DNA from 2 places in the Kineococcus endophyticus genome. Region 1 is predicted to be linked to the other one. Evidence: riboswitches for the same ligand, from Rfam matches in the RefSeq annotation. Region 1 holds a riboswitch; the other holds the start of a gene.
What was found. A riboswitch is a leader RNA that binds a small molecule or an ion and turns the genes downstream of it on or off. The one in region 1 is predicted to bind thiamine pyrophosphate.
Positions count from the first base shown of each region.

Region 2: linked by a shared signal. The riboswitch ahead of AB1207_RS10780 (ECF transporter S component) and the one ahead of thiM (hydroxyethylthiazole kinase) in region 1 are both predicted to bind thiamine pyrophosphate.

Region 1 covers NZ_JBFNQN010000015.1:21,362-35,403, reverse strand. Annotated here, with positions in the region: gene AB1207_RS19815 (glycosyltransferase family protein) at 1-932, shown strand, start outside; gene AB1207_RS19810 (glycosyltransferase) at 922-2,166, shown strand; gene AB1207_RS19805 (glycosyltransferase family 4 protein) at 2,166-3,347, shown strand; gene AB1207_RS19800 (ABC transporter ATP-binding protein) at 3,344-5,089, shown strand; gene AB1207_RS19795 (hypothetical protein) at 5,086-6,228, shown strand; gene AB1207_RS19790 (hypothetical protein) at 6,225-7,220, shown strand; gene AB1207_RS19785 (LmeA family phospholipid-binding protein) at 7,254-7,994, shown strand; gene eda (bifunctional 4-hydroxy-2-oxoglutarate aldolase/2-dehydro-3-deoxy-phosphogluconate aldolase) at 8,040-8,678, shown strand; gene mgrA (L-glyceraldehyde 3-phosphate reductase) at 8,675-9,718, shown strand; gene AB1207_RS19770 (DUF4383 domain-containing protein) at 9,750-10,205, opposite strand; TPP riboswitch at 10,264-10,364, shown strand; gene thiM (hydroxyethylthiazole kinase) at 10,357-11,184, shown strand; gene thiE (thiamine phosphate synthase) at 11,181-11,822, shown strand; gene thiD (bifunctional hydroxymethylpyrimidine kinase/phosphomethylpyrimidine kinase) at 11,819-12,658, shown strand; gene AB1207_RS19750 (TenA family protein) at 12,655-13,335, shown strand; gene AB1207_RS19745 (serine hydrolase) at 13,350-14,042, shown strand, end outside.
Region 2 covers NZ_JBFNQN010000006.1:272,460-286,501, forward strand. Annotated here, with positions in the region: gene AB1207_RS10740 (TetR/AcrR family transcriptional regulator) at 1-346, opposite strand, end outside; gene AB1207_RS10745 (CPBP family intramembrane glutamic endopeptidase) at 392-1,105, shown strand; gene AB1207_RS10750 (hypothetical protein) at 1,115-1,381, opposite strand; gene AB1207_RS10755 (serine hydrolase domain-containing protein) at 1,528-2,727, shown strand; gene AB1207_RS10760 (SDR family oxidoreductase) at 2,814-3,791, shown strand; gene AB1207_RS10765 (CsbD family protein) at 3,808-3,981, opposite strand; gene AB1207_RS10770 (DUF4235 domain-containing protein) at 4,102-4,404, opposite strand; gene AB1207_RS10775 (hypothetical protein) at 4,421-4,561, opposite strand; TPP riboswitch at 4,611-4,715, shown strand; gene AB1207_RS10780 (ECF transporter S component) at 4,767-5,369, shown strand; gene AB1207_RS10785 (ATP-binding cassette domain-containing protein) at 5,374-6,843, shown strand; gene AB1207_RS10790 (energy-coupling factor transporter transmembrane component T family protein) at 6,990-7,757, shown strand; gene AB1207_RS10795 (ATP-binding cassette domain-containing protein) at 7,889-8,905, shown strand; gene AB1207_RS10800 (hypothetical protein) at 8,902-9,987, shown strand; gene AB1207_RS10805 (hypothetical protein) at 10,123-10,272, shown strand; gene AB1207_RS10810 (YcaO-like family protein) at 10,280-12,256, shown strand; gene AB1207_RS10815 (sensor histidine kinase) at 12,299-13,576, shown strand; gene AB1207_RS10820 (response regulator transcription factor) at 13,573-14,042, shown strand, end outside.

The sequences.
Region 1 (14,042 bases):
GCCTGCGCTCGGCCGTCCTCACCGGGGCCCTGGCCGCGTGGCAGCCGGACCTGCTCGTCGTCGACAAGGTCCCGCGGGGTTTCCACGGCGAGCTCGAGCCGGCGCTGGAGGACCTGCGGACGCGGGGCGGCACCCGCGTCGTGCTGGGGTTGCGGGACGTCCTGGACGGGCCGGCGACCGCGCGGCGCGAGTGGCAGCGCGACGGCGGGGAGGCCGCCCTGGACCGCTGGTACGACGAGGTGTGGGTCTACGGGGACCCCGCGGTCCACGACGTGCGGGCCGACCTCGGGCTGCCCCCGCACCTGGCCCGCTCCACCCGCTTCCTCGGCTACCTCGCCGACGGTCGCCGCCACGGCGTCGAGCCGGTGGGCCGGGCGGGGGAGCGCACCGTCCTGGCCGCGGTGGGTGGGGGTGTCGACGGGGCCGACCTGACCCGGGCGCTGCTCGCCACCCCGCTGCCGCCGCGGACGCGGCTCGTCCTGCTGCCCGGGCCGTTCGCGGCGGCCGACCTGCTCGCCGACCTCGACCGGGCCGAGCGCGCCCGCACCGACCTCGACGTCGTCGCCTTCACCGACGCCTTCCCCGACTGGGCGGCGGACGCCGACGCCGTGGTCTGCATGGGCGGTTACAACACCGTCGCCGAGGTGCTGGCCACCTCCACCCCGGCCCTCGTCGTGCCGCGCACGCGTCCGCGCCGCGAACAGCTCGTCCGGGCCCGGGCCATGTCCCGGCGCGGGATGCTCGACCACCTCACCGACCCCGATCCGGCCGCGCTGGCCGACTGGATCGCCCGCGCCGTGCGGGGCGACGTGCACCACGCGGCCGCGCGCCGCCGCAGCCCCCTCGACGGCCTGCGGGCCGTCCAGCACCGGGCCGGCCACCTCTTCCGCACCCCCACCTCCCCCCGAACGGAGTCCCGCCGTGCGAGCTGACACCACCCCCACCACGGGCTACGTCGTGAAGATGTACCCGCGGTTCTCCGAGACGTTCGTCGTCCGGGAGATCGCCGCCCGGGAAGCGCAGGGCGAGCGGATCGCCGTCGCGAGCCTGCGGGCCCCCACCGACCCGCGGTTCCACGCGCTGCTGGCGGGCGTCGACGCCCCCGTCACCTGGATCGAGGAGACCGCCGGCCGGTCCAGCGGCGCGCTGTGGGCGGCCCTGCGCCGGGCGGAGCACCTCCCGGGCTTCGCCGCGACGCTGCCCGAGCTGCTGGCCGAGGAGGTCGCCGTCGCGGCCCAGGCCGTCGGGGTCGCGCTGTGGGCCCGCGAGAACGCGGTCACCCACCTGCACGCCCACTTCGCCACGCTGCCGGGACGGACCACGCGGCTGGCCGCGGCGCTGCTCGGCACCGGCTACACCCTCACCGCGCACGCCAAGGACATCTACGTGCCACCGGCCGACCCGGCCCTGCTGGACCGTGTGCTGACCGACGCCGCCGCCGTGGTCACCGTCAGCGACTACAACCTGCGGCACCTGCAGCGTCACCACCCCGCGGCGAACGTCGTCCGCGTCCACAACGGCCTGGACCTCGACGCCCTCGAGCACCACGCCCCCCTCCGGCGGGACCGCGTGGTCGCGGCCGTGGGCCGCCTCGTGGAGAAGAAGGGTTTCGAGGACCTGCTCGACGCGGTCCGGATCCTGCGCGCCGCAGGCGATCCCGTCCGCCTCGTCCTCGCCGGCAGCGGACGGCTGGAGACGTCCCTGCGGGAGCGGGCCCGGGACCTCGGCGACGCCGTCGAGTTCGCCGGGGCGCTGCCCCAGCACGAGGTCGCCGCCCTGCTGCGCCGGGCCGCGGTGTTCGCGGCCCCGTGCGTCGTCGCCCCCGACGGGGACCGCGACGGCCTGCCGACGGTGCTGCTGGAGGCGATGGCCCTCGGCACCCCCGTCGTGTCCACCCCGGTGACGGGCATCCCCGAGGCCGTGCTGGACGGCATCACCGGCACCCTCGTCCCCGAGGCGGACCCGGTCGCGCTGGCGGCGGCGCTGCGCCGGCTCCTCGACGACCCCGAGCTCGGCCGGCGGTACGCGCGGGCCGCCCGCACCCGCGTCGAGCAGTTCTTCGACGTACGCACCCAGGCGGCCCGGCTGCGGGACCTCTCCACCGCCGTCTCCACCGCCGTCGCGTCGCCGCAGGCTCCGGCGCTGCAGCCGGCGGGGGTGCGCTGATGCGCGTCGTCGTCGTCAGCCTCGACCCCGGGGTGCCCGTCTTCGGCGGCAAGGGCTGCTCCGTGCACGTCCAGGAGGTCCTGCGCGTCCTGCTCGCCGCCGGCCACGACGTGCACGTGGTGACGACCCGGCCCGGCGGGGAGCCCGGCGCGGGCCTGGCGGGCGTGCGCACGCACCCGGTCCACCTGCCCGGCGGGCGCTCGCGGGCCGAGCGCGAGCAGGACCTCGTGGCCGCCGACGGGCAGGTCGCCGCTCTGGTCCGGGAGCTCGTCGCCGGCGCCGACGCAGGCGCCCTCGTCTACGAGCGGTACGCGCTGTTCGGTTGCGCCGCACAGGAGGTCGCCGCCGAGCTCGGCGTGCCCGCCGTCCTGGAGGTCAACGCCCCGCTGCCCGTCGAGCAGGCCCGCCACCGCAGCCTGCACGACGTCGCGACGGCCTGGGACCGCACCCGGCGGGCCCTCGTCGCGGCGCGCCGGGTCGTCGCGGTGAGCTCGGCCGTGGCCGACTGGATCCGCGACCTCGCGCCCGGGGCGGACGTGAGGGTGGTGGCCAACGGGGTCGACGTCGACCGGTTCCGGCCCGCCGGGGACCCCGGCCGGACCGGCGCCGCGGCGCCGTTGCGGATCGCCTTCGTCGGCGCCTTCCGCCCCTGGCACGGCGTCCACCTGCTCGTCGAGGCGGTCGGGCGGCTGCGCGCGCAGCCCGGGCCGGCCCTCGAGCTGCTGCTCGTCGGCGACGGGCCCGAACGCGCCGCCGCCCTGGCCCGTGCCGCCGAGCTGGGCCTGGCGGTCCAGGCTCCCGGCGCCGTCGACCCCGCGCAGGTCCCGGCCCTGCTGGCCCGCGCCGACGTCGCGGTGGCGCCGTACCCCGCGGGGGCACGGTACTTCTCCCCGCTGAAGGTGGCCGAGTACCTCGCGTGCGGGACCGCGACCGTCGCCGCCACCGTCGGGGACCTGGCGACCACCTACCGCGATGGGACCGAGCTGCTCCTCGTCCCCGCGGGCGACGTCGACGCCCTGGCCGTTGCGCTGCAACGGCTCCGGACGACCCCGTCGCTGCGCGCCGCCCTGGGGGCCGCCGGCCGCCGGGCCGTCGTCGAGCGCGGCACGTGGACCCGCGTCGTCGACCGCTCCCTCGCCGGCCTGTCCCCGGTCACCACCCGGCAGGAGGTCCCCGCGTGAGCACGCCGGTCGACCAGCAGGCCCTGCGGCACACCGTCGCCCTCGTCGCCCCGCACACCCGCGGCTCGCGGCGCATCGCCGCCGGGGGCCTGCTGGCCCTCTTCGGTGAGGTCGCGTTCCGGCTCGCCGAACCCTGGCCCCTGAAGGTCGTCGTCGACCACGTCGTGCCCCTGGCCGCCGACCCCGCGGCGGGGGCTGCCCCGAGCACGCTGCGGGTCGTCGTCCTCGCCGGGCTGGCCGTGGTGCTGCTCGCCGCGGGCCGGGCGCTGTGCGCGTACCTGACGGCCACGGCGTTCGCCGTCGTGGGCTCTCGCACCACGACCAGGCTGCGGGCCGAGGTCCACTCCCGGCTGCTGCACGCCGCGCCGTCCTTCCACGCCGGCTCCCGGGCCGGCGACCTGGTCACGCGCGTCGTCTCCGACGTCGGCCGGGTCCAGGAGGCCGCGATCACGGCCGGGCTGCCGCTCGTCGGCAGCGTCGTGACGTTCCTCGCGATGGCCGTCGTCATGGTCGTGCTCGACCCGCTCCTGGCGCTCGCCGTGGTCGCCGTCGCCCCGCTGATGCTGCTCTCGGGCCGGCGCAGCGGGCGGCGCATCACCGACGCCAGCCGCGACCAGCGCCGCCGCGAGGGCGTCCTGGCCGCCGACACCTCCGAGGCGTTCTCCGGGATCGGGCTCGTCCAGGCCTACGACCTGCAGGAGCACCGGTCGCAGGCGTTCCGCACCGCCAACGACGGCAGCCTGCGCGACGGGGTCCGCGCGCGCCGGCTCGCCGCCGGCCTCGAACGGCGCGTCGACGTCCTCGTCGGCCTGGCGACGGCCGTCGTCCTCGTCGTCGGGGCGCTGCGCGTCAGCGGGGGCGCCCTGAGCGTCGGGGAGCTCGTCGTCTTCCTCACCTACCTCAAGGCCGCGTTCAAGCCGGTGCGCGACCTGGCCAAGCACACCGGGCGCATCGCGCGGGCGGCGGCCTCGGGCGAACGCGTCCTGGACTGCCTGCGCCGCGCCGAACCCCTGCCGGAGGCCCCGGACGCCACGTCGCTGCGGCGGCTGCGGGGCTCGGTCCGCTTCGAGGGCGTCGTCGTCGAGCGCGGCCCCGGGCGACGGGTCCTCGACGGGGCCGACCTCGTCGTGCACCCCGGCGAGCGGATCGCCGTCGTCGGCCCCAGCGGGTCGGGCAAGTCGACCGCCCTGCACCTGCTCCTGCGCCTGCTCGACCCGAGCGCGGGCCGCGTCCTGCTCGACGGTCACGACCTGACGACGTTGCGCCGCAAGGACGTGCGCGACCACGTCGCGGTCGTCCTGCAGGAACCGTTCCTCTTCGCCGGCACCGTGCGGGACAACGTCCGGCTCGGCCGTCCGGACGCCGACGACGAGGCCGTGGAACGTGCCGTCCGGGACGTCGGCGCGCACGACTTCGTCGCCGCGCTGCCCCAGGGCTACGACACGGTCGTCGCCGAGCGGGGCAGTTCGCTCTCCGGCGGGCAGCGGCAGCGGCTGGCCATCGCCCGGGCCCTGCTGCGCGACCCCGGGCTGCTGCTGCTGGACGAACCCACGACCGGGCTCGACGCCGCGTCCGCGGACACCGTGCTCGAAGCCCTCGACCGGCTCGCCGACGGGCGGACGACGCTCCTGGTGACGCACGACCCCACGCTGCTCGCACGGTGCGACCGGGTGGTCGAGGTGCGCGAGGGCCGGTTCCACCCCGTGCCCACCACTCGACGCGCTCTGGCAGTGACCCCGTGACCGACCCCGTGACCGACCCCGTGACCGACCCCGTGACCGACCCCGTGACCGGATTCCCGCCCACCGAGGAGCTGCGGGTCGACGCCCGGCTCGCGCACGCCGACCCCGGCGTCCCGGGGGTGCTGACCGTCCTGGACGAGGTGCTCCTGCGCCGGTGGACGGGGATGCCGGCCGCGCGGGTCGACCGGTTGCGCTACAAGCCGTCCACCTCGCTGCGCGCCGCCGTCGACCCCGGCGACGGCGGTCCGTGGTGGCTGGTGACGGCCCACTCGGCGGCGTCGTGGCGCAAGGTCGGCAAGGACGTCCGCGCCGCCGGTGGGGCAGCCGTCCTCGACGAGGGGCTGCGGCTCGTGCGGGTCCCCGCCCTCACCGACCGGGCCCTGCCGGACCTGGCCGAGGCCGCCCGCGGTGCCCGGACGGTGGCGCACAACCCGGCCCGGCGGGCCGTCCTGCGCCACGGGGCGTCGGGGGAGTGCCGCAAGGTCCACGCCGACGCCGGCACCGCGGTGCGCAGCGTCCACGCCGCCCGCGCCCTGAGCGCGGCGGGGATCGCGACCCCGTCCGCCGGACCGCTCGGCCGGCACGGCGTGCGGACGCCGTGGCTGCCGGGGCGGGCCGCCACGGCCGCCGACCGCGCCGCCGTGTCCGCCCTCGTGCGGGGCTGGGCGCGCACCGACGCCGGCCGCCTGCCCGTGCTCGACCGCGCGGGACTGCAGCGGGCCGTGGACCAGGCCGTCCGGGGGACCGTCGTCCTCGACACCGGCTTCGCGGACCGGCTGCGGCGCACGGCCCACCGCTGGGCCGCGGCCGCCGAGGCCGACGCGGCGGACCTGGACCCGGTGGTGTTCGCGCACGGTGACCTCTCCCCGGACCAGCTGCTGCACACCGCGCACGGCTGGGTCGTGCTCGACGTCGACCGCGCCTGCCGCGCCCCCGCCGGGTGGGACCTCGCGTCCTGGGACGCCGCCGTCGTCGCCCAGGACGCGGACCCCGGGGAACCGGGCGAGGAGGTGCCGGGCGTCCTGCGGGCGGCCGCGGCCCTGCTGCGCGCCCCGGAACCGTTCCGGCGCCGTCGGCCGGGCTGGGCCGGCGCCACGCGCCGTCTCCTCGACGTCGCCGCGCGGGCGGTGAGCGCGTGACCGCGGAGCCGACCCCGGGCACGCCCCCCGTCTGGACGCGGGTGTGGCCGCGGCGGGGCGGACGACCGGAGGCCGGCCTCGCGCTCGAGGGCCGGGACGCGGCGGGCCGGGTCGTCGCCGGGACCGCGGCCTCGGTCGGCGGCCCCGTCCGCCTCCGCGCGCAGGACCCGCGGCTCGGGGACGTGCACGCCCTGCCCGGGCGGCTCCTCGCGCACCGCTTCGGCAAGCGGGCCGTCCTGCGTCGCGGCGACACCTTCGTCAAGCTCGCCTCCCCGGCCGCGACGCGCACCGCGCTGCACCGGCACGCCGTGCTGGACGCGGCCCTGGTGCCGGTCCGCGGGCGGACGTCGGACGCCCCCGACCTCGTCGACGTCGCGGCGAGCGCCCCGGGACGGCTGGAGCTGCGGGCCGCGGACGGCGTCGAGATGACCGACGTCCTGCGCACGGGGGAGGTGGGCGCCTGCCAGGAGGCGGGCCGGCGCACGGGCGCCGCCGTCACCGCGCTCGCCGCGTCCGGGGCGGACGACCTGCCGGTGCACGACACCGCCGCCGAGGCCGCCGTCCTGGACCGGTGGGTCGCCGACGCCCTCGCCTTCGGCGTCGCCGCGCCCGGGCTCCGTGCGGCGGCGGACGCGGCGACCGCGGCCCTGCGCCGGTTGCCTCCGGCCGCGCCCGTCCCCGCGCACCGTGACCTGCACGACGGGCAGGTGCTGCTGGGGCGGCGGGTGACGCTCCTGGACGTCGACACCGCGGCGCTCGCCGACCCGGCGCTCGACGTCGCGAACCTGCTCGCGCACCTCGACCTCGCCGCGGCGCGCGGTCACCGCGCCGCGGCCGCGGCCGTCGAGCGCGGTGTGCTGGCCGCCTGGGACGGGGCCCGCGCCGACCGCGTCGCCGTGCTGCGGCGCGTCGCGCGGTGCCGGATCGCGGCGGTGCACGCGTTCCGGGGGATGCCCGACGACGTGGCCGCCGCACTGCTCGGGTCGGGGTGATCCCCGGCGGACCCGTCCTGGGACAGTGGTGGGGTGTCGTCCGCCCGCCGCTCCGGCCGTCCCCTCGTCCGCGTGCTCGTCACGCTCGTGGCGCTCGCGGTCATCGCCGTGGCGGCCGACCTGGCCGCCCGCACCTACGCGACCGACCGCGTCGCCTCCCAGCTGCGCAGCGAGTACCGGCTCCCGCAGGACCCCGAGGTCACCCTCGCGGGCGGCTCGTTCCTCTGGCAGGCCGTGCGGGGACGCTTCGAGGACGTGACCGTGACGGTGCCCCGCATGACGACCGAGGACGACCTCGTCGTCCGGGACGTGCGCGTGCGGCTGCCCGAGGTGGACGTCCCCTCGAGCGTGCTCACCGGTGGTGCCGGGACGGTCGACGTCGCCGGTGGCACCGTCCGGGCGGAGGTGGCCTACGCCGACCTCGCGCAGAAGGCCTCCGTCGGCGCCCTCGACGTGACGCTCACCCGCGACGGGGACGCCGTCCGCGCGGGGGCGACCGTCCGCGTCTTCGGGCTCGGCGTCGACCTCGCCGTCACGGGCAAGCCCGTCCTGGAGGGCTCGGACGTCCGGCTGGAACCGGTGAGCGCTCAGCTGGCGGGGGCCTCGGTGCCGCTCGGCCGCGCCGAGCAGCTGCTCGAGGCCGCGGGGTTCGGCGGCTTCACCTTCCCCCTCGAGGGGGTCCCGCCGCAGGTGCGGCTGGAGGGCCTGCAGGTCGCCGACGACGGTCTCGTCGTCACCGGGACGGTCACCCCCAGCGCGGTCCGCGTCGGCTGAGGCTGGGACAGTGGGGCCCACCCGGACCTCGAGGAGGAGCCCCCCGTGTCGCCAGCCAGTGTTCTCGACGTCTCCCCGGTCGTGCCCGTCGTCGTCGTCGAGGACGTCGCCACGGCCGTCCCGCTGGCCCGCGCGCTGCTCGCGGGCGGCGTCGGGGTGGTCGAGCTGACCCTGCGGACGCCCGTCGCGCTCGACGCCGTGCGGGCCGTCGCCGCGGAGGTCCCCGACATCCTGCTCGGCGTCGGCACCTGCACGTCGGCCGACGACGTCGCCCGCGCCGTCGACGCGGGCGCGCAGTTCCTCGTCAGCCCGGGCACGACACCCTCGATCGTCGGGGCCGCCCGCGACCGCGGCGTCCCGCTGCTGCCGGGGGTCGCGACGGTCTCCGAAGCCCTGGTGGCGCTGGAACTCGGGGTCCACGAGCTGAAGTTCTTCCCCGCCCAGCAGTCCGGCGGTGCCCCGTTCCTCGCAGCGCTGCGCACGGTCCTGCCGCAGGTGCGGTTCTGCCCGACCGGGGGGATCTCCCCGGCGAACGCGGCGGAGTACCTCGCCCTCTCGAACGTGGGGTGCGTGGGCGGCAGTTGGCTCACCCCGGCGGACGCCCTCGCCGCGGGGGACTTCGCCCGCGTCGAGGAACTGGCCCGTGCCGCCGCGGCGCTGCGCGTGGCAGGATCGCCGACGTGAGCCCCACCACGTACACCGCAGACGCTGGACGGTACGAGTCCATGCCCTACCGCCGCTGCGGACGCAGCGGCCTGGAACTCCCGGCGCTCTCGCTCGGGTTCTGGCACAACTTCGGCGACGACAAGCCGTTCCAGACCCAGCGCGACATCACCCGCCGCGCGTTCGACCTGGGCATCACCCACTTCGACCTCGCGAACAACTACGGCCCGCCCTACGGCACCGCCGAGACGAACTTCGGGCGGTTGTTCCGCGAGGACTTCAAGCCCTACCGCGACGAACTCGTCATCTCCTCCAAGGCCGGCTGGGACATGTGGCCCGGGCCGTACGGGGACCGCGGGTCGCGCAAGTACCTGACGGCCTCCCTGGACCAGTCGCTCCAGCGCATGGGCCTGGACCACGTCGACATCTTCTACCACCACCGTCCGGACCCGGACACCCCGCTCGAGGAGACGATGGGGGCGCTCGACGCCATCGTCCGCTCGGGCAAGGCGCTGTACGTCGGGATCTCCTCCTACGGCCCGGAACGCACGCTGCAGGCCTCGCGGATCCTGCGCGACCTCGGCACCCCGCTGCTGATCCACCAGCCGTCGTACTCGATGTTCAACCGCTGGATCGAGTCCGGGCTGCTGGACGTCCTGGAGGCCGAGGGCGTCGGGTGCATCCCCTTCACCGCGCTCGCGCAGGGGCTGCTGACGAACCGCTACCTCAACGGGATCCCGGAGGACTCCCGTGCGGCGCAGGGCAAGTCCCTCGACCCGTCGATCTTGAACGACGAGACGCTGCGCCGCATCCGCGGCCTGCAGGAGATCGCCGAGGGCCGCGGCCAGACGCTCGCGCAGCTCGCCCTGGCCTGGACCCTGCGCGACCGGCGCGTGACCACGACTCTCATCGGCGCCAGTTCGGTGCAGCAGGTCGAGGACAACGTGGCCGCGGTGCAGAACCTGGAGTTCACCGACTCCGAACTGAGCGCGATCGAGGAGTTCGCCGTCGACTCCGGCGTCGACCTGTGGGCCGGCGTCCGCGAGGGCGGCGAGGCCTGAGGGCCCCTGGGCTGCGCTGACCCCGTCGGGGTCAGCGCAGTTCGGCGGTGGACTGCCGCCGCCCGGCCGTCACCGGCACGAGGGCGATGACGATGCCGGCCGCGGCGAGGACGCCGTGCGCGGTGGTGATCGGCCAGGCCAGGTTCAGCACGGTGTCCCCGGACCCGTCGCTGGACGCCCCCCACGCGAAGAGCCCGGCGAACGCCAGGAACACGACGACCCCGTACCAGCGGGCGCGGCGGCGCCCCGTGCGGGCGAGCAGCCCCAGCAGTCCCAGGACGAGGTGCACGGCGCTGGAGAGCGGGTTCACCGAGAACCCGACCACCTGCTGCTCCTGCGTGCCGCCCGTCCAGTCGGAGAAACCGGAGACGACGAACCCGGCGATCCCGAACAGCACCAGCAGCCCCCCGACGACGAGCGACAGGTGCTGACCGGCGGTCGTCCGCGGGTGCACCGACAGGTCCGATCCCGACAGGTTCAGGCTCATGCCGTGGGGCTACCCCGGCGAACCCCCGGCAAACGGGGGCGGACGGCGGTGTAGCGTTCGCCGCGACACGGGGTGCTGCGCGCGGATCGCGCAGCTGAGATCACACCCGTCGCACCTGATTCAGGTAATGCTGACGAAGGGATGTCGCGGCATGGCTGCACCCTCCACGACCGGTTCCACGCTGGTGTCCGCCCAGGACGTCGCCCGCGCCCGCGAGGCCGTGGCCCAGGGGGCGCCCCTGGTCCAGTGCCTCACCAACTCGGTGGTGCAGACGATCACCGCCAACGCCCTGCTCGCCGTGGGGGCGGCCCCCGCGATGGTGGACAACGTGCACGAGGCCGCCGCGTTCGCGGCGCTCGCCTCCGCCGTCCTCGTCAACGTCGGGACCCTGGACGAGACGAAGGCGCAGGCCATGTCCCTGGCCGCGGGGTCGGCGCGCGAGCACGGACGGCCCTGGGTGCTGGACCCCGTCGCCGTCGGCGGGCTGGAGTTCCGCACGCGGATCGCCCGCGAGCTGCTCGACCACGCACCGACCGTGGTGCGCGGCAACGCCTCCGAGGTGCTCGGCCTCGCCGGGGCGGGTGCCGGCGGCCGTGGGGTCGACGCGACCGACGGGGCCGAGGACGCCCTGGAGGCGGCGCGGGGGCTCAGCGCCCGCACCGGCGGGGTGGTGGCCGTGTCGGGTCCCGTCGACGTCCTCGTCCACGGCGACCGGACCGTCCGCGTCGCCGGCGGGCACGTGCTGCTCACCCGCACGACGGGGGCGGGGTGCTCGCTCGGGGCGCTCGTCGCCGCCTACGCGTCGGCCGAACCCGACCCGCTCGTGGCGACCGCCGCCGCGCACCTGCACGTCGCCATCGCCGCGGAACGCGCTGCGGCGCGGGCCGACCGGCCCGGGTCCTTCGCGATCGCGTGGCTCGACGAACTCGACGCCGTCGGTCCGCAGGACGTCCTCGACGGCGCCGGACGCCTCGCGTGAGAGCGCCGTTCCGGCCCACGCTCTACCTCGTCACCGACACCGCCCAGTGCGGTGACCGCGGCGTCCCGGCCGTCGTCCGCGCCGCCGTCGCGGGTGGCGTCGACGCCGTCCAGGTGCGCGCCAAGGAGGGCTCCGACCGCGAGCGCCTCGCGCTCGTCCTGGCTGTCCGGGACGTGCTGCGGGGCACGGGAGTTCCCTTGCTGGTGAACGACGCCGTGGACGTCGCGCTGATCGCCGGCGTCGACGGCGTGCACCTGGGGCAGAGCGACCTGCCGGCGCACGAGGTGCGGCGGATCGCGCCGGACCTGCTGCTGGGCTTGTCCGTCTCGACGCCGGAGCAGGCCGCGGCGGTGGACCCGGCGGTCGTCGACCACCTCGGCGTCGGGCCCGTGCGGGAGACCGCGACGAAACCGGACGCGGCCGCGGCACTCGGCGCCGACGGCGTCGCGGCCGTCGTCGCGGCGTCGCCGGTGCCGTGCGTGGCGATCGGCGGGATCCACCAGGACAACCTCGACGGGTTGTGCGGCACGGGGATCACCGGGTTCTGCGTGGTCTCGGAGATCTGCGGCGCGGCGGACCCGGAACGGGCGGCGCGGGACCTGCGGGCGCAGTGGGACCGGGCGGGGGAGCGCCGGTGAGCGCGCGGGTCGCCGTCCCCGTGGCCCTGACGATCGCGGGCAGCGACTCCGGCGGCGGGGCGGGGATCCAGGCCGACCTCAAGACGTTCGCGGCGCACGGCGTCTTCGGGACCAGCGTGCTGACGGCGCTCACGGCGCAGAACACCCGCGGGGTCCGCGGGGTGCACGTCGTGCCCGCGGCGTTCGTCACCGACCAGCTCGACGCCGTGCTCGAGGACATCACCGTGCACGCGACGAAGATCGGGATGCTGGCCGACGCGCAGGTCGTGGCCGCCGTCGCCGCCGCCGTGCGCCGCGGGGGCCTGGGGCCCGTCGTGCTGGACCCGGTGATGGTCGCCACGAGCGGGGACCGGCTGCTGGACCCGGCCGCCGTCGCCGCCGTCCGCGAGGACCTGCTGCCCGTCGCCGACCTCGTCACCCCGAACGTCCCGGAGGCGGCCGTCCTGCTCGACGCCGCCCCGGCCACGGACCTCGACGGCGCCCGGGCCCAGGCGCGGGAGCTGTTCTTCCGCACGGGGACCGCGGTGCTGCTCAAGGGCGGCCACCTCCGGGGCCCCGAGAGCGTCGACGTCCTCGTCGGGCCGGCGGGGGAGACGGTGCTGCGGCGCCCCCGCGTGGACACCACGGGGACGCACGGGACGGGCTGCACGCTGTCCGCCGCCCTCGCCGCGCAGGCCGCGCTGCACCCCGGGGCCGACTGGGACGCCCTGGCCGGGCCGGCGCGGGACTACCTGCAGTCGGCCCTGCTCGCCGGACGGGCCCTCGCCGTCGGGTCGGGACAGCCGGGTGCGCACGGCCCCCTCGACCACGCCTTCGCGCTGCGGGAGGCCAGGTGAGCGCCGTCGTGAGCTTCACCGCGACCGCGTGGGAGCGGACCGCCGCGGTGCGCGCCGCCGTCGAACGGTGCGCGTTCCTCGCCGAGCTCGCCGATGGCACGCTCGACCCGGGCGTGTTCCGGCACTACCTCGAACAAGACGCGCTCTACCTGCAGGGGTACGCCAGGGCGCTGTCCCTGCTGGCCGCCCGCGCACCCGACGCCGCGGCGGCCGGGTTCTGGGCGTCCTCGGCGCACGGTGCGGCCGTCGTGGAGTCCTCGCTGCACGGCGACCTGCTCGAGGCGGGGGTGCTGCCGCCCGGGGACGGGGCGGCGCCGGTCGCCTCCCCGACGACGCTCGGGTACGTCTCGCACCTCGTCGCCACGGCCGCCACCGCGCCGTACGCGGTGGGCGCGGCCGCGGTGCTGCCCTGCTTCTGGGTCTACGCCGACGCCGGGCGCCGGCTGGCCGCCCGTGCCGGGCTCGTCGAGGGCCACCCGTTCGCCCGGTGGGTCGCGACGTACGACGACCCCGCCTTCCACGCCGCGACGGCCACGGCGCGGGACCTGGTCGACGCCGCCGCCCGGCCCGACCTCGAGGAGGCCATGCACGAGGCCTTCGCCGTCGCGACGCGCTACGAGTGGCTGTTCTGGGAGAGCGCCCACCGCAGGGAGGGCTGGCCCGACCCCGTGCAATGAGAGGCTCGGTACCGATGACCTCTCCCAGCTCGGTCCTGACGCCGCCCGCGCCCGCCCGCACCCGCGACCCGCTGGTCGACGGTCTGCGGACCGTCGCGCTGGTCCGGGTGCTGCTGTGGCACGCGCTGGCGTGGGCCTGGCTGTCCTGGGTGTTCCCGGCCATGCCGGTGATGTTCTTCCTCGCGGGGTCGCTGCTCGCGACGAGCCTGGACCGCGGCGGCTGGGCGCGCACGGCCCTGCGGCGGGCGCGGCGGCTGCTCGTGCCGTTCTGGGTCTTCGGGGCGGCCGTCCTCGTCACGACGGCCCTCACCGCGCGACGCAGCGGCGAGGAGCTCGCCCTCGGCGACGCGTGGCGCTGGGCGCTGCCCCTGCTGCCACCGGTCGGGGCGGAAGGGCAGCAGGGCTGGCTGACCTCTCACCTCTGGTACGTCAGCGACTACCTGTGGCTCGTGGCCCTCGCGCCCGTCGTCGTCCGCTGCGCCCGCCGTCCCGTGCTCGCGTCCGTCGTCGCCTGCGCAGGGCTGGCCCTGCTGGAGCTCGGGCCGCGCGCGGGCCTGCCCACGCCGGTGGGGGCGCTGCGCACCGGCGTCGGGGACGCCCTCTGCTACGGCCTCTTCGCCGTGCTCGGGGCCGCCTGGGCCGGTGCCCGGGCGCTGCCGGGACGCGCCGTCCTCGCCGCCGTCGCCGTCACCGGGGTGGGCGGCGCG
Region 2 (14,042 bases), on a different contig from region 1:
CCTGCTCGACGGCCGCGACGGCGAGCACGAGTCCGGAGTACGCCGGGTCCCCCGCCTCGGCCTCGGTGTCCGCGGCGTGCGCGAGGACGGCGGTGAGGCCCGAACCGCGCTCCTCCAGTGCGGCCAGCCGGCGGGTCGTGGCGTCCCGGCCCGCGTCGAGGACCCCCACGAGCACGTCGAGCTTGGTCGGGAAGTGGTGGAAGAACGTCCCCGAGGAGACCCCCGCCGCCCGGCAGATCGAGGCCGTGGACGTGCGGTCGTACCCGGCGACGGCGAACTGCTGCCCGGCCGCCTCGAGGATCGCCCGGCGGCGCGGGTTCACCCGGTCGCCTCCGCTGCCGGTCACGGGACCTCCCTGGAGTACATGCTCTAGAGCGTTTACTCTAGTCGCATGCCAGCGACGGGGGAGGAGGGGCGGGGCAGGACCGGCGCACGCGGGTGGTGGGTCGTGCTCGCGGGGATCGCGCTCGCCTGGACGCCGATGTGGCTGCCACCCCTCGTCCGAGCCAGCGGCGCCGACCCGTCGCAGGTGCTGGGCGTGCTGGGGCTCACCGGACCGGCTGCGTCCATCGCGTGGAACGTCCTCGCGGTCACGCTCCTGCTGGCCTGGGTCCGGGCCGTCGAGCGCCGGGACCTGGCCTCGCTGCGCGTCGTGCGCCCGACCGGTCGCGACCTCGAGTCCGCCCTCGTCCTGTTCGGCGCGGCGATGCTCTGGTCGTGGCTGGGCTCCCTGGTCCTGCCGCCGACGGACGGCCCGGGACGGGGGAGCGCGGAGATCGTCGCGCTGCCGCTGCTCGCCGTCGTGGCGATGGTCCTCACCGCGGCCGTGGTCGAGGAGGTCCTGTTCCGCGGCTACCCGCTCGAACGCCTCACGGAACTGCTCGGGCGGCGGTGGCTCGCGGTCGCCCTCACCGCGCCGTTCTTCGTCGTCCCGCACCTGGTGTTCTTCGGGCCGGAGTGGTTGCTGCACCACGCCGGCGGGACCGTCGCGATCTACGTCCTCTACCTGTGGCGCCGGAACCTGGTGGCGTGCATGGCGTTGCACGCCGCGGTCAACGCGCCCGTGCTCGTGCCGACCGTCGCGGCACGCCTGGCGGGCGCGTGACCGGGGACGTCAGCGGGTGCCCTCGGGCCCCTGGTCGGCCGGAACGGCGTTCGCGGCGTCCTCCTCGCTGATCTCGACCCCGGCGATGGGGTTGCCCTGCCCGGTCCCGTCGGCCACGTCGTCCTCCAGGCCCAGCGGGTCCTGCGGGTCGCGCGCCGGGCTCGGCACGGGGCCGGAGTCGGACGCGCGGGCGTTCTCCCGGCTCCCGCTCTCCTGGACGGTGCGGACCTCGGCGTTGTCGCGCGGGTCCACGTGGGGTGTCGTCTCCTCGCTCACCCGCCCACTGTGGTGGCCGGACGGCTGCGGCGCGCGCCGGAGGTGGTGCAGGCACCACCTCCGGTCGTCCAGCGCACGGGATCGATCGGGCGGGCCGGTCTCGGGAGGCTGAGGGCACCGAGGAAGCCACCACCCAGGAGGAACCCGTGACCACCACGAAGACCCGCTCGCTCGCCGCCGCCCTCGCCGGCGCCGCCGTCCTCTCCCTGGGCCTGACGTCCGCCGCGACCGCCGCCCCCGGGGCGCACCAGGGCCAGCGCTCGTCCGTCGTCCAGCAGCGCCTCGACGACCTCGTCCGCGAGGACGGGTTCCCGGGAGCCCTCGCCTCCGTCCGCGACGCCGACGGAAGCGTCACGAACTACACCGCCGGGGTCCAGGACCTCGCGACGGGCGACCCGATCCACGCCGACGGGCGGGTCCGCATCGCCAGCAACACCAAGACGTTCACCGCCGTCGTCGTGCTGCAGCTCGTCGGGGAGGGGAAGGTCGCCCTCGACGAACCCGTCGAGACCTACCTGCCCGGTCTCGTGCGCGGACCCGGTGGGGACGGTCGCGCCATCACCGTCCGCCAGCTCCTGCAGCAGACCAGCGGCCTGCCCGACTACGACACCGTCGTCGCTGACGTCAGCCAGGGCGACACCGCACTGCTGGACATCCGGCACACCTACTTCGACCCCTCGCAGCTGCTGCAGGCCGCGCTCGCCGCCCCGGCGGAGTTCTCACCCGGCGCGCAGTGGCAGTACAGCAACACGAACTACCTCCTCGCCGGGATGCTCGTGCAGCGCGTCACGGGCCGGCCGATCGGCGAGCAGATCACGCAGCGGATCGTCGACCGCCTCGGGCTGGAGGACACCTACTGGCCCGGCACCGGGGAACAGGAGATCCGCGGTGAACACCCCCGCGGCTACCTCGCCGCCGGCGAGGACGCGCCGTGGACCGACGTCACCGAGACCGACCCGTCCCTCGGGTGGGCTGCGGGACAACTCGTCTCGACGCCGTCGGACCTTGCGCGGTTCCAGGCCGCCGTCCTCGGTGCCGACGGCGCGGAGGGGTCGGACCTGCTCGCCCCGGCGCAGCGTGCGGAACTGCTGAAGACCGTGCCGGCGGCGGAGTTCGAACCCGAACCGGGCTGGAGCTACGGGCTGGGCTTCGCGCACCGGACCCTGAGCTGCGGGGTCGAGGCGTGGGGGCACGGCGGGGACATCCAGGGGTACGAGACGCGGAACCTCGTCACCTCCGACGGCCGGTCCGTCGTCGTCGCGGTGACCGCGCTTCCGCGCACGCTCGACGACCTCGCGGACGTGAACGCCGCCGTCGAGGCGGCCGTCTGCGACGGGCAGGCTTGACGACCGTCCCAGCGGGTGTCGGTGCCGGAAACGGCGTCTAGGGTGAGGGCACCCGACGGGGTCGTCGGGGAACGACGGGAGGAAACGTGCGCGTCCTGTTCATCGGTGGCACCGGGACCATCAGCTCCGCCTGTGCCGACCTCGCGGTCCGGCGGGGGATCGACCTGACCGTCCTCAACCGCGGCTCCGGCCGGCGCTCCCTGCCCGAGGGGGTGGAGACCCTGACGGCCGACGGCCGTGACCCCGCCGCGGTGCGGGACGCGGTGGGGGACAGGACCTTCGACGTGGTCGTCGACTTCGTCGCCTTCACCCCCGAGCACGTCGCCGCGGACGTCGAGCAGTTCCGCGGCCGGACCGGGCAGTTCGTGTTCATCTCCAGCGCGAGCGCCTACGCCAAACCCGTGGGGCACCTGCCCATCACGGAGTCGACGCCGCTGCGCAACCCCTTCTGGCAGTACTCCCGCGACAAGATCGCCTGTGAGGAGCTGCTGACCCGGGAGTGGCGCGAGAACGGTTTCCCGGCGGTCGTGGTCCGGCCCAGCCACACCTACGACCGCGCGATGGTCCCCCTCGACGACGGGTGGACGGCTGTGGACCGGATGCGGCGTGGCAAACCCGTCGTCGTGCACGGCGACGGCACCTCGACGTGGGTCCTGACCCACCACACCGACTTCGCGCAGGGTTTCGTACCGCTCCTCGGCGAACCCGCCGTCACCGGTGAGGCCGTGCACATCACGTCGGACGAGGTGCTGACGTGGGACGGGATCGCGCGGCGGCTGGCCACCGCGGCCGGTGTGGAGGATCCGCGGATCGTCCACGTCCCCAGCGACGTCATCGCCCGCGAGGCACCCGACCGGGGGCCGGGTCTGCTGGGGGACAAGGCGCACTCGGTGGTCTTCGACAACACCGTGCTCAAGCGGCTCGTCCCGGGTTTCGCCGCCACGACGAGCTTCGCGCAGGGTGCACGGGAGATCGTCGCCCACCACGACGCCCACCCGGACCTGCAGGTCGTCGACCCCGTCGTCGACGCCCGGCAGGACCGGCTGGTGGAGCTGTTCGGCTGAGGCCCAGCCGGAGGGCTCAGCCCTTGAAGGCGTCCTTGACGTGCTCGCCGCGCTGCTTCAGGTCGGCCGCCGCCTGGTCCTTCTGACCCTCGGCGCGCAGTTCGTCGTCGCCCTTGGCGCCGCCGACGGCCTCCTTGGCCTTGCCCGCGAGGTCCTGGGCGGCGTTCTTGATCTTGTCCGTGGCGCTCATCGTCAGCCTCCTCCGTGACCGGGTGGTTCCCGGTGCGGTCCCACTGCAGCACTGCGGCAGGGGGACCGCACCCGGGAACCGGGTCACGGGGGCCGTCGTCACGACACCCTCACGAACGGGTCAGGAGTACTCCTTGACCGCCCCGTCGTCGCCCGGGCCGAGGCCGGGCGGGAGTTCCCCGAAGCTCTTGCGGTACCAGACGGCGGCCTGGCGCTCGACGATCAGCCGGGTGAGGCCGATGACCGCACCGGAGGCCAGCGCCCACACGACCGCCTCCTTCCACGCCACGTCCGGGTCCTCCGGGTTGTCCGGCGGCGGCGACTTCGTCACCGCGACCCAGACCTTCTTCGTGACGCGCCCCGCGACCGCGGTCGCGAGGATGCCGGCGCCCGGGCCGACGAACTTCCAGACGATCGAGCTCATGGGCGGCAACCCTGCCCTACAGCAGACCCAGGAGCCAGCCCAGGACCGGGGTCAGCGCCGCGGCGCTCCCGGCCAGGACCGCCAGCACGACCACCAGGGTCATGAGCTTGACGGCCCGCGACGGCCCACCGTCCGGTCCCCGCATCATCCGCAGCACCGGGCCATCCTCCCCTCACCCGGGACCGCCGCGGCGGGGTACCCTCGCTGCGCAACGACAGGGGAGCGCCGTGGGGCGCTGAGAGTGCGGGTTTCCGCAGACCCTCGAACCTGATCCGGTTCACACCGGCGTAGGGAGTCGGGACGTCCTCGACGCGTGACCGCGGTGGTCGCGCGTCCCCCTCCTGGGACCAGGAGGAACCACCGTGAGCACCACGCTCAACCGTTCGCGCGCCGCGCACCACTGGCGCACCGTCGACCTGCTCACCGCCGCCGTCCTCGGCGTCGCCTTCGGGGTCGTGTTCTGGGGCTGGGGCGTCCTCTACACGGCCCTCACGCCCCTCTTCGTCGCCGTGCCGTTCGTGCAGAGCATCCTCTCCGGCGTCTGGCTGCTGCCCGCCGTCGTCGCGGCCCTGGTCATCCGCAGGCCCGGTGCGGCGCTGCTCGCCGAGATGACCGCCGCGTCCGTCGAGGCCCTCCTGGGCAGCCACTGGTCCACGGGCGTGCTCGTCTCCGGGGCCATCCAGGGCATCGGCGTCGAGCTCGCGGTGGCCTTGTTCGCCTGGCGCCGCTTCGGACCGGCCGTGGCGGTGCTCGCCGGGGTCGTCGCCGCTGTGCTCGAGGGCGTCTACGAGCTGTTCGCCTACTACTCCGGCGCCTGGACCCTCGGGTTCCAGATCGTCTACGTCGCGTGCTTCGCCGTCTCCGGCGCCCTGGTCGCCGGTCTCGGCGGCTGGGCCCTCGTGCGGGCGCTGGCCCGCACCGGCGCGCTCTCGGCGTTCCCCGCCGGGCGCGAGCACCGCGGCTGACACCGTGCCCCACCTCGCGCTGCGCGGGCTGACCGTCACCGCCCCCGGCGGTCGCGCGCTGGTCCGCGACGTCGACCTGGACGTCGGGGCCGGCGAGCGCGTGCTGCTCGCCGGCCCCAGCGGGGCGGGGAAGTCCACCGTCCTCCGGGCGCTCGCCGGGCTGCTCGACGAGGACGTCGACGCCGTCGGGGACCTCCGCCTGGACGGTCGCGAGGCGGCCCCCGGGGAGGTCGGCCTGCTCGTGCAGGACCCCGTCGACGCCGTCGTGGCCGAGACTGCCGGCCGGGACACGGCCTTCGGCCCCGAGAACGCCGGCCTCGACCGGCTCGGCACGTGGCGCCTGGTCGCCCGCGCGCACGCCACCGCCCGCTTCACCGCCGGGCGCGACCGCGAGGTGCGGACGCTGTCCGGCGGGGAGCGGCAACGCCTCGCGCTCGCCGGGACGCTGGCCGCGGACCCCGCCGTCCTGCTCCTGGACGAACCCACCTCGATGCTCGACGCCCCGACGGCGGCGGCCGTCCGCGCGGCCGTCCTGGAGGCGGCCGGGGAGTCCCGCAGCCTCGTCGTCGTCGACCACGACGTCGCCGGCTGGGCCCCGCACGTCGACCGCGTCGTCGTCCTCGGCGTGGGCGGGGGCGTCGTGCACGACGGCTCCGCCCTCGACGCCCCACCCACCGGCACGGGCGACCTGTGGTGGCCCGGCGTCGCGGCGCCCGCACCCTGCGAGGTGCCCGCGGGGCTCCTCGTCCCGGCGTTGGACCCCGGCCCCGGCGACGTCCTGCACGGGGAGGCGCTCGGCCTCGTGCGCACCCGCCGCGGCCTGCGACCCCGCCCACCCGCGACGGTCCTGCGCGGGGTGGACCTGGCGCTGCCCGCGGGCGCGGTCACGCCGGTCACGGGCGACAGCGGGGCGGGCAAGTCGAGCCTGCTGTCGCTGCTGGCGGGGCTCACCGCGCCCACGTCCGGCCGGCTGCTCGCGGCCACGGCCCTCGCGGGGCGCCGGGGACGACGTGCCCCGCACACCTGGACCTCCCTCGAGCTGGCCGCGCGGGCGGGCTGGGTGCCGCAGTTCCCCGAGCACACCTTCGTCGCCGCGACCGTGCGGGCCGAGGTCACCGCGACGGCCGAGGTCCTGGGGCGCGACCCGGACCGCGGGGAGGCCCTGCTGGACCTGCTCGGGTTGTCCGCCCTCGCCGACGCCAACCCCTTCCGCCTCTCCGGCGGGGAGCAGCGGCGGCTCGCGGTGGCCGGCGCGTTCGCCGCGGGACCCGTGCTCGTCGTCGCCGACGAGCCCACCGTCGGGCAGGACCGGGGGACGTGGGCCGTCGTCGCGGGGCTGCTCGCCGCGGCCGCCCGCGACGGGGCCACCGTCGCCGTCGGGACCCACGACGGCCGGCTCCTCGACGCGCTCGCCGACCGCAGCACCGCTCCCGTCCGCCTCAGCGCCGGGCACCGCGTGGGGGTGGCCGCGTGACGCGCGGTGGGCGCCGCCCCGTCCGCGCGGGTGTCCACACCGGTGTCCACACCTCTGTGCACAGCACTGTGGACGACGCTGTGGGCAGTCGTGTGCGGGGTGTGGACGGCCCTGTGGAGGAGGTGGACGAGGTGGTGGAGACGACCGTGCCCCCCACCGCCGCCGAACGCCGTAGCGCAGGCCCCGGACCCGTCGTCCGGCACTGCGGGCCGCTGCCCCTGCTGGCCGTCGGGGTCCTGTGCGCCGTCGGGGCCTTCGCGGTCCAGGAGTGGTGGCAGGCCGCCGGAGCCCTTGTCGTGCAGGCGCTCTGCCTGCCCCTCGTCGTCGGTGACGTGCGCGCCGCGCTGCGCCGGCTGCTGCCCCTGGGCATCGCGGCGCTGTCGGTGGGCTGGTCGACGGTCCTCGCCGGCGACAGCCCCGAGCCCCTGTGGACGGCGCTCACGGCGGCGTTGCGGCTGCTCGTCCTCGTGCTCCCGGGAGCGCTGCTCCTGGGATGGCTGGACGCCGCCGAGGCGGGCGACCACCTCGCACAGCGGCTGCGCGTGCCGGGGCGCGTCGTCGTCGCGGTCGTCGTCGCGCTCGGGCGGCTCGATGCCCTCGCCGACTCCTGGGACCAGATCGCCGCGGCCCGCCGCGTCCGGGGTCTCGGCCCCGGCCGTGGCCCCGTCGGACGCGTGCGCTGGGCCGCCTCGACGTCGTTCGGGCTGCTCGTCGACGCCGTCCGCGGCGCCGGCCGCGTCTCGTTGGCGATGGACGCCCGCGGGTTCGCCGGCGAGCGTGCGGGGCGGCGCAGCTGGGCGCTGCCCGCGCCCTGGCGCCGCGCCGACACCGTCCTGCTGCTCGTCGGGACGGCGGTCGCCGCGGTCCCGCTCCTCCTGCGGCTCGGGGGTGCGTTCCTCACGGTCACGACCTGACGGGTGACCTACCCGGCGGGCCCGAAGACGGCGACGCTTCCACCAGGGCCCGCACCGCGCGGGAGCTCCTCGGGGGAGGGCGGGGTGTCGGGCAGGTGACGGGCGAGGCGGCGGGCGAGGTGGTGGACCGCGTGGCAGGAGACCTGGCACGGGTGCGGGACGTCGCCCCGCCGGCGCTCGCCGTCTCCGGCGTCCACGTGCGGTCCGGGCCCTCCTCGACCTCCACCGGGGCCGTCCTGCTCGACGGGCTGGACCTCACCGTCCGCGCCGGTGAGGTGCTCGCCGTCGTCGGCCGCCGCGGCGCCGGCACGTCGACGCTGCTGTCGGTCCTCTCCGGCGGCGCCCGACCGACCCGGGGCGCCGTGCGCGTCCTCGGGCGCGACCCGGCGGCGGAGGCCGACGTGGCGACGCTGCCCGCCCACGCGGCCCTCTTCGACCACCTCACCGTCGAGGAGACGCTGTCGCTGTGGGCGTCCCTGTCCGCCGGACTCCGCAGCCGCACCGGTGCGGACACCGACGACCTGCTCGACCTCGCGGCCCTCACGGGCTCGCGCCAGGTGCTCGTCCGGGACCTGGACCACGGCGATCGGCAGCGGCTGCAGCTCGCGGCCACCTTCGCCGGTGGGGCGCCCGTCGTCGTCTGCGACGAACCCGTCGGCGGCTCCGCACCCGGGACGGCCCGTGCGCTCGCCGCCCTGCTGCGCCGCCACCGCGCCGACGGCGGGACGGCCGTCGTCGCCGGCGGCCGGCCGGAGGTCCTCGAGACCGTCGACGGCGCGGAGCTGCTCGCCGCCTGCGACCGCGTCGCCGTGCTGCGCCGGGGACGGCTCGTCGCGGTGGCGTCCGCAGCCGAGCTCGTCGACCGCTTCGCCGTCCACGGCGGCGTCACCGCCCTCGTGCACGACGCCGCGGAGGCGAGCTCGCTCGCGGCGACCCTGCCGGGAGCCACGTTCCAGCGGGTCGGCGAACTGACCCGCGTCGACGTCCCGGACGTCGCCCCCGAGCGCTGGCGCTCGGCCACGGCCGGGATGCGGGCGCTGGTGGAGGTGCGCCACCACGACGCCACGCTCGCCGACGCCGTGCGGCGCGCCACCGCTGACCGGCGCCGCGTGGACCTCCGGCCCGACGACCAGCGCTGCCGCCCGTGAGCACCACGCGCACCACCCCGTCGCCGGCCGCACCCGCCGGTCGCCGCCGACGGTGCCCGCACCGGCTGTCGCCGGTGCGTGCCGCTCTGCGCGAGTCGTTGCGGGACAAAGCGTTGCTCGCGCAGGCGGTCCTGACGCCGGCGCTCGTCGTCGCCGTGGCCGTCGTCCTCGGGCAGTTCGGGAGGTCCGGGGACGCCCAGGTCGTGCAGGTGGCCGGGGCGCGACCCGCCGTCGCCGTCGAGCGCGCCCTGACCGCCGCGGGCGAGGAGGTGCGCAGTCCCGGCGTCGGCACCGCCCGGGCCACCGCCCTCGGAGCCCCCGGGCCCGGTGTGGACGCGACCGTCACCGTCCCCGCCGACGGGCCGGTCCTCGTGCGCGTCGCCCCGTCCGCCACGTGGGCGGTCGGGGACCTCCTGGAGGCGGTCCAGCGGGCCCTGCCCAGCCGCACGGTGCGCGTCCTCGGTCCCGACGGCCACGCCGCGCACGGGGTCGCCGGCCAGTTGCAGCCCGCGGTCCTCGTGCTCACCGCGGTGGTCCTCGCCCTGCCCGGCACGGCGGGACGCGTCCGGAGCTGGCGCCGCCGGGGAACGCTGGCGCTGCTCGCCGGCACCACGACCGCCCGGGGGGTCCGGGCCGTGCGCCTCGCCGGGGCCCTGCTGCCGTCGAGACTGCTCCTCGCCGTTCCCGCTGTCGTGCTCGTCGTCGCCGTCAACCGGCCGGGCCCCGTCCCCCTCGTGGTCCTCGTCCTGCTCGCCGCGGCGGGGACCGCGGCGGGAACCGCGGTCGGCGCGCTCGTCGGCGGCCTGCTGCGCACCGGCCGGGAGACGGGACCCCTGCTGTGGGCGCTGGCCGGTCTGGTGGGGTTGTTCGGCGGCGTCCTGCTGCCCGCCGCCGTCCTGCCCGACGCCGCCGACACCGTCCTGCAGTTCACCCCGACCGCGTGGTTCGCCGACGGTGTCCGCACGGCGCTCGCGGGCGGCCCGGTCGTCCCGGCGCTGCTGCCGACGGCCGGTCTCCTCGCCGTCGCCGCCGTGGCGTGGGGGGCGCTCACCGGGGTCTGCGCCCGGTCGGCGCACCGCTGAGGGTTCCGCGGGGAACTGTGCCGCGACTGTGAGGAACGCACCCCGGAACGGTGAGGCGCGCACTGCCGTCCGGTGGGTTCGGAGGGAGAGGCTCGGCCCGTCCGCACCGCCCCGACAGTTCCCAGGAGGTTCCTCGTGACCGTGACCACCGAACGCGTCAGCACCGGGCTGGACGCCGAACTCGACCGTCTGCTCGCCGTCCTCCCGCCGGGTCCCGCACGCCGCACGCCGGCCCCGGTGGCCAGCCCGCTGTGCCTGTGCTGGCCCGACGAGACGCAGGAGTGAGCCGACCGTGACGAACGGCCCTCGCGGACTCGCGCCGCGGGGGCCGTGGCGCGTGCTGCGCGACCCGGGCGGGAGTTTCCTCCTCGACGACGACGAGGACAGGGTCCGCGTCCCCGACCGCCCCGCGCACGCGCTGGAACTCCTGCGGACCCGCGGTGGGCTCGCGACCGACGACCTGCTCGTCGACCTCGGTGTGCGTCCCGAGGACGTCCCGGAACTGGCGGGGGAACTCGCCGACCTCGTCCGCAGCGGTGTCCTCGTCCGCACGCCGGGACCGTTCAGGCCGGCCGTGGCCGTGGCCGGGGTCGGGCGCAGCGCCACCGGCGGGCTCCAGGCCGTCCTGCAGGCGGGTGGAACCCCGCTCGTCCCGCTCGAGGACGGGGGTGCGGACCTCGTGGTGCTCGTCTGCGACGACCACGCCGACCCGCGGCTGCCCGACCGGTTGGCGGAACTGGCCCGCCGGTCCCCGGTCCTCCTCGTCCGCTGGGGCGCCGGTCGCTGCTGGGTCGGCCCCCTCGTCGGGGCCGGACAGGGCCACCGCGCCGCCGGATCCTGCCCCGCGTGCCTCGTGGAGGCGTTGCGCGGCAACGCCGAACCCGATCTCGCCGGCGCCGCGCACCCCGTCGGAGCCGGGGGTTCGGCCTTGCGCAGCGCCGCCGTCGGAGCCGTCGCCGGCGCGGTCGACGGCCTCCTGGAGGACCTCGCCGGGACGGGAGCGGGGGCCGTCGCGGACGTGTGGCGCTCCGGGATCCGGGAACTGCGACTGCGCACGGCGGAGGTCGTCGTGCACCCCGTCCTGCCGTGCTCGCGGACGGAACCCCGCGCGGACCCGGGGGACGTCGCGGCCGACGACGACCTCGCCCGCCGGCTCGAGGGTTTCGTGTCCGGTCTGACGGGTTTCCTCGACCGGCCGCGCGTGCGGCGTTCGGTGGCGGGACGCTTCCTCGCGACGACCACCCACCCGCTCCGGCCCCCGTCCGTGGGAGCCGGGGTGCACCGCCGACGCGCGACGGCGTTCGGAGCGGGCCGGACGGCCGAGGCGGCTGTCACCGCGTGCCTGGGCGAGGCCGTCGAACGTTTCAGCACGACGTGGCGCCCGGACCCCGACGCGGTCGTCGCGACGACGACCGCGCTGCGGGCCGAGGGTTCCCGCGTCGTGCTCCCGGGGGCGGCCGCGGGGCCGGCGTGGCGGGACGACGAGGCGACGGAGTTCCGCCGCCTCCGCGCGGTCCGCGACGGTTCCTGGACCGACGCCTGGGTCCCGGCCGCGGCGGTCACCTTCGCCCACCCGCACCAGTGGGCGGTCGCCGCGGCACGGCCGGACTCGACGGGGTGCGCCGCCGGTCGCAGCACGGCCGACGCCGTGCGGCGCGGCCTGGCCGAACTCGTCGAACGCGACGCCGTCGCCGCCTGGTGGTGGGCCCGGGAACTGCGCCGGGGCGCAGCCCACCCCGACCCGGACGCGGTGGCCGCCGACCTCGCCGCGCACGGCCGCCGCGGCTGGTTCCTCGACCTCACGCCGGGCAGCGGCATCCCCACCGCCGTCGCCGTCGCGGTGCTGCCCGACGGGACGGGCACGACGCTCGGTTTCGGGACGGCGCCGACGCTCGCCGAGGCCGTCGTCCGCGCCGGGGACGAACTCCTGCAGGTCCTCGCCTGTCTGGAGTTCGGCGACGAGCTCGGGCTCGCCGGGGCCGGATCCGCCGCGTGGCAGGCCGAACACGTCGAGGACCACCCGCACCTGCTCCCGCACCCGTCCCGGGAGCCGGCCGTGACGCACCCGCGCGGTGGCGACGGGGACGTCCTGGCCGAGTGGGGTTCCCGGCTGGCGGCCACGGGGTGCGACGTGGGTTTCGTGGACCTCACGCACCCCCGCCTCGCCGTGCCCGTGGTGCGCGTCGTGAGCGCGCAGCTGCGGTCCTGGCGACGCCCCGCCCGGGAGGTCGGACGCACGGGGGTGAACCCTTGGGACCTGCCCGTCTGATCCCGCCCGGGCCCTGCGTCACCGCGGGATACGGTGTCGCTCGTGCGTCCCCCGCCCTCGTCCCGGATCCGCCGGGGACGGGTGCGCCGCCTCCCGACGGCCGGGGGGACGGTGACGCGCCGGTTGCAGGCGCTGACGGTCGTGCTGTTCCTGCTCTGCGCCCTGGGCCTGTCGGTCTCGGTCGTGGGGGACGTCCGCTCGGGGCGGGTCGCCTGGGTGACGCCGGACGCGCCCTCGACCGAGGTGGTCGCCCTCCTCGCCGTCGCCGTCAGCGCGCTGGCGGCGGGTGCGGTCACCGTCACGGTGCTGCGGAGCACGCTGTCGCGCACGGGGGTGCGTTCGCGCGGTTCGGCTCTGTGGGCGCTGGCGGCGGTCGCCTACCTCCCCGCCCTGCTCCTCGGGCCCGGGTGGTTGGCGTGGTCCGCGGTGGCCGCCTGCTTCGTGCTGGAACTCCTGCCGCCGCGTCCGGCCGTCGCCCTCGCCTCGACCGGTCTTCTGCTGCAGGTCGCGCTGACCCGGGCGGCGGGGGAGACGTGGGGGGCGTCGGTGTTCGCGGGCGTCAGCTACCTGGCGACGTCGGTGCTGCTGTTCGTCGTCCTGCGCTGCGTCGGCACGTACCGCGAGCTGGAACTGGCCCGCGCCGAACTCGCCCACGCCGAGGTGCTCGCCGAACGGGTCCGCGTGTCCCGGGACCTGCACGACCTGCTGGGGCGCAACCTCGCCGCCATCTCCCTCAAGGTCGAACTCGCTCGCCGCCACCAGCGCGGTGGGCGAGGTGAGGCGCTGGCGGGGGAGCTCGACGACGTGCTCGGGTTGAGCCACGCCGCCGCCGCGGACCTGCGCGCGCTGGTGGCCGGGTACCGGGTCCTCACGGTCCGGACCGAACTGGCCGCCGCGGTGCGGCTGCTCACCGACGCCGGGGTCCGCTGCGAGGTGGACGCCGACCTCGACGGGGAGGGCGCCGTGGACGGGGGTCTCGGGGCGGCCGACGACGTCGTGGCCTGGGTCCTGCGGGAGGCGGCGACGAACGTCGTGAAGCACGCGGGGGCCACGTGGTGCACGGTCTCGGTGCACGCCGGAGGCGCCGTGGACGGGAACGCCGGTGTCGTGGACCTGGTGGTGGAGAACGACGGCGTCGCCGCCACGGAGGACGGGGGCACGGGGACGGGTCTGGTCGGGGCGCGCGAGCGGGTGCGCGTGCTGGGCGGCGCGCTGGAGGTCGCGGTGCACCGCGACGTCTTCCGGTTGACGTGCCGCGTGCCGGTCCGCGGGGTCGCCCCCGCGTCAGGGGTCCGCCCGGAGGGGGAGGGGCGGTCGTGATCCGTCTGCTGGTCGCCGAGGACATGCACATCGTGCGGTCCGCGCTCGTCGCGCTGCTCGACAGCGAGGACGACCTGGAGGTCGTCGCGTCCGTCGCCCGCGGCGACCAGGTGCTCGACGCCCTCGCGTCGACGGCCGTCGACGTCGCCGTCCTGGACCTGGAGATGCCCGGCGGTGACGGGGTGTCGGTGGCCACCCGGATCCGGCGCGAGGTGCCCGGCACGAAGGTCGTCATCCTCACGGCCCTGGGTCGCCCCGCGGCCGTGCGTGGCGCGCTCGCCGCCGGGGTCGACGGGTTCGTGCTGAAGAACGCTCCGGTCGAGGAACTCGTCGACGGGATCCGCCGGGTGGCGGCCGGGGGTCGTGTCCTGCACCCCGAACTCGCCGCGGCCGCCGTGCAACGGGGGGACTCGCCGCTGACCCCGCGCGAGTCCGAGGTGCTGGGCCTGGTGGCCGAGGGGTGCAC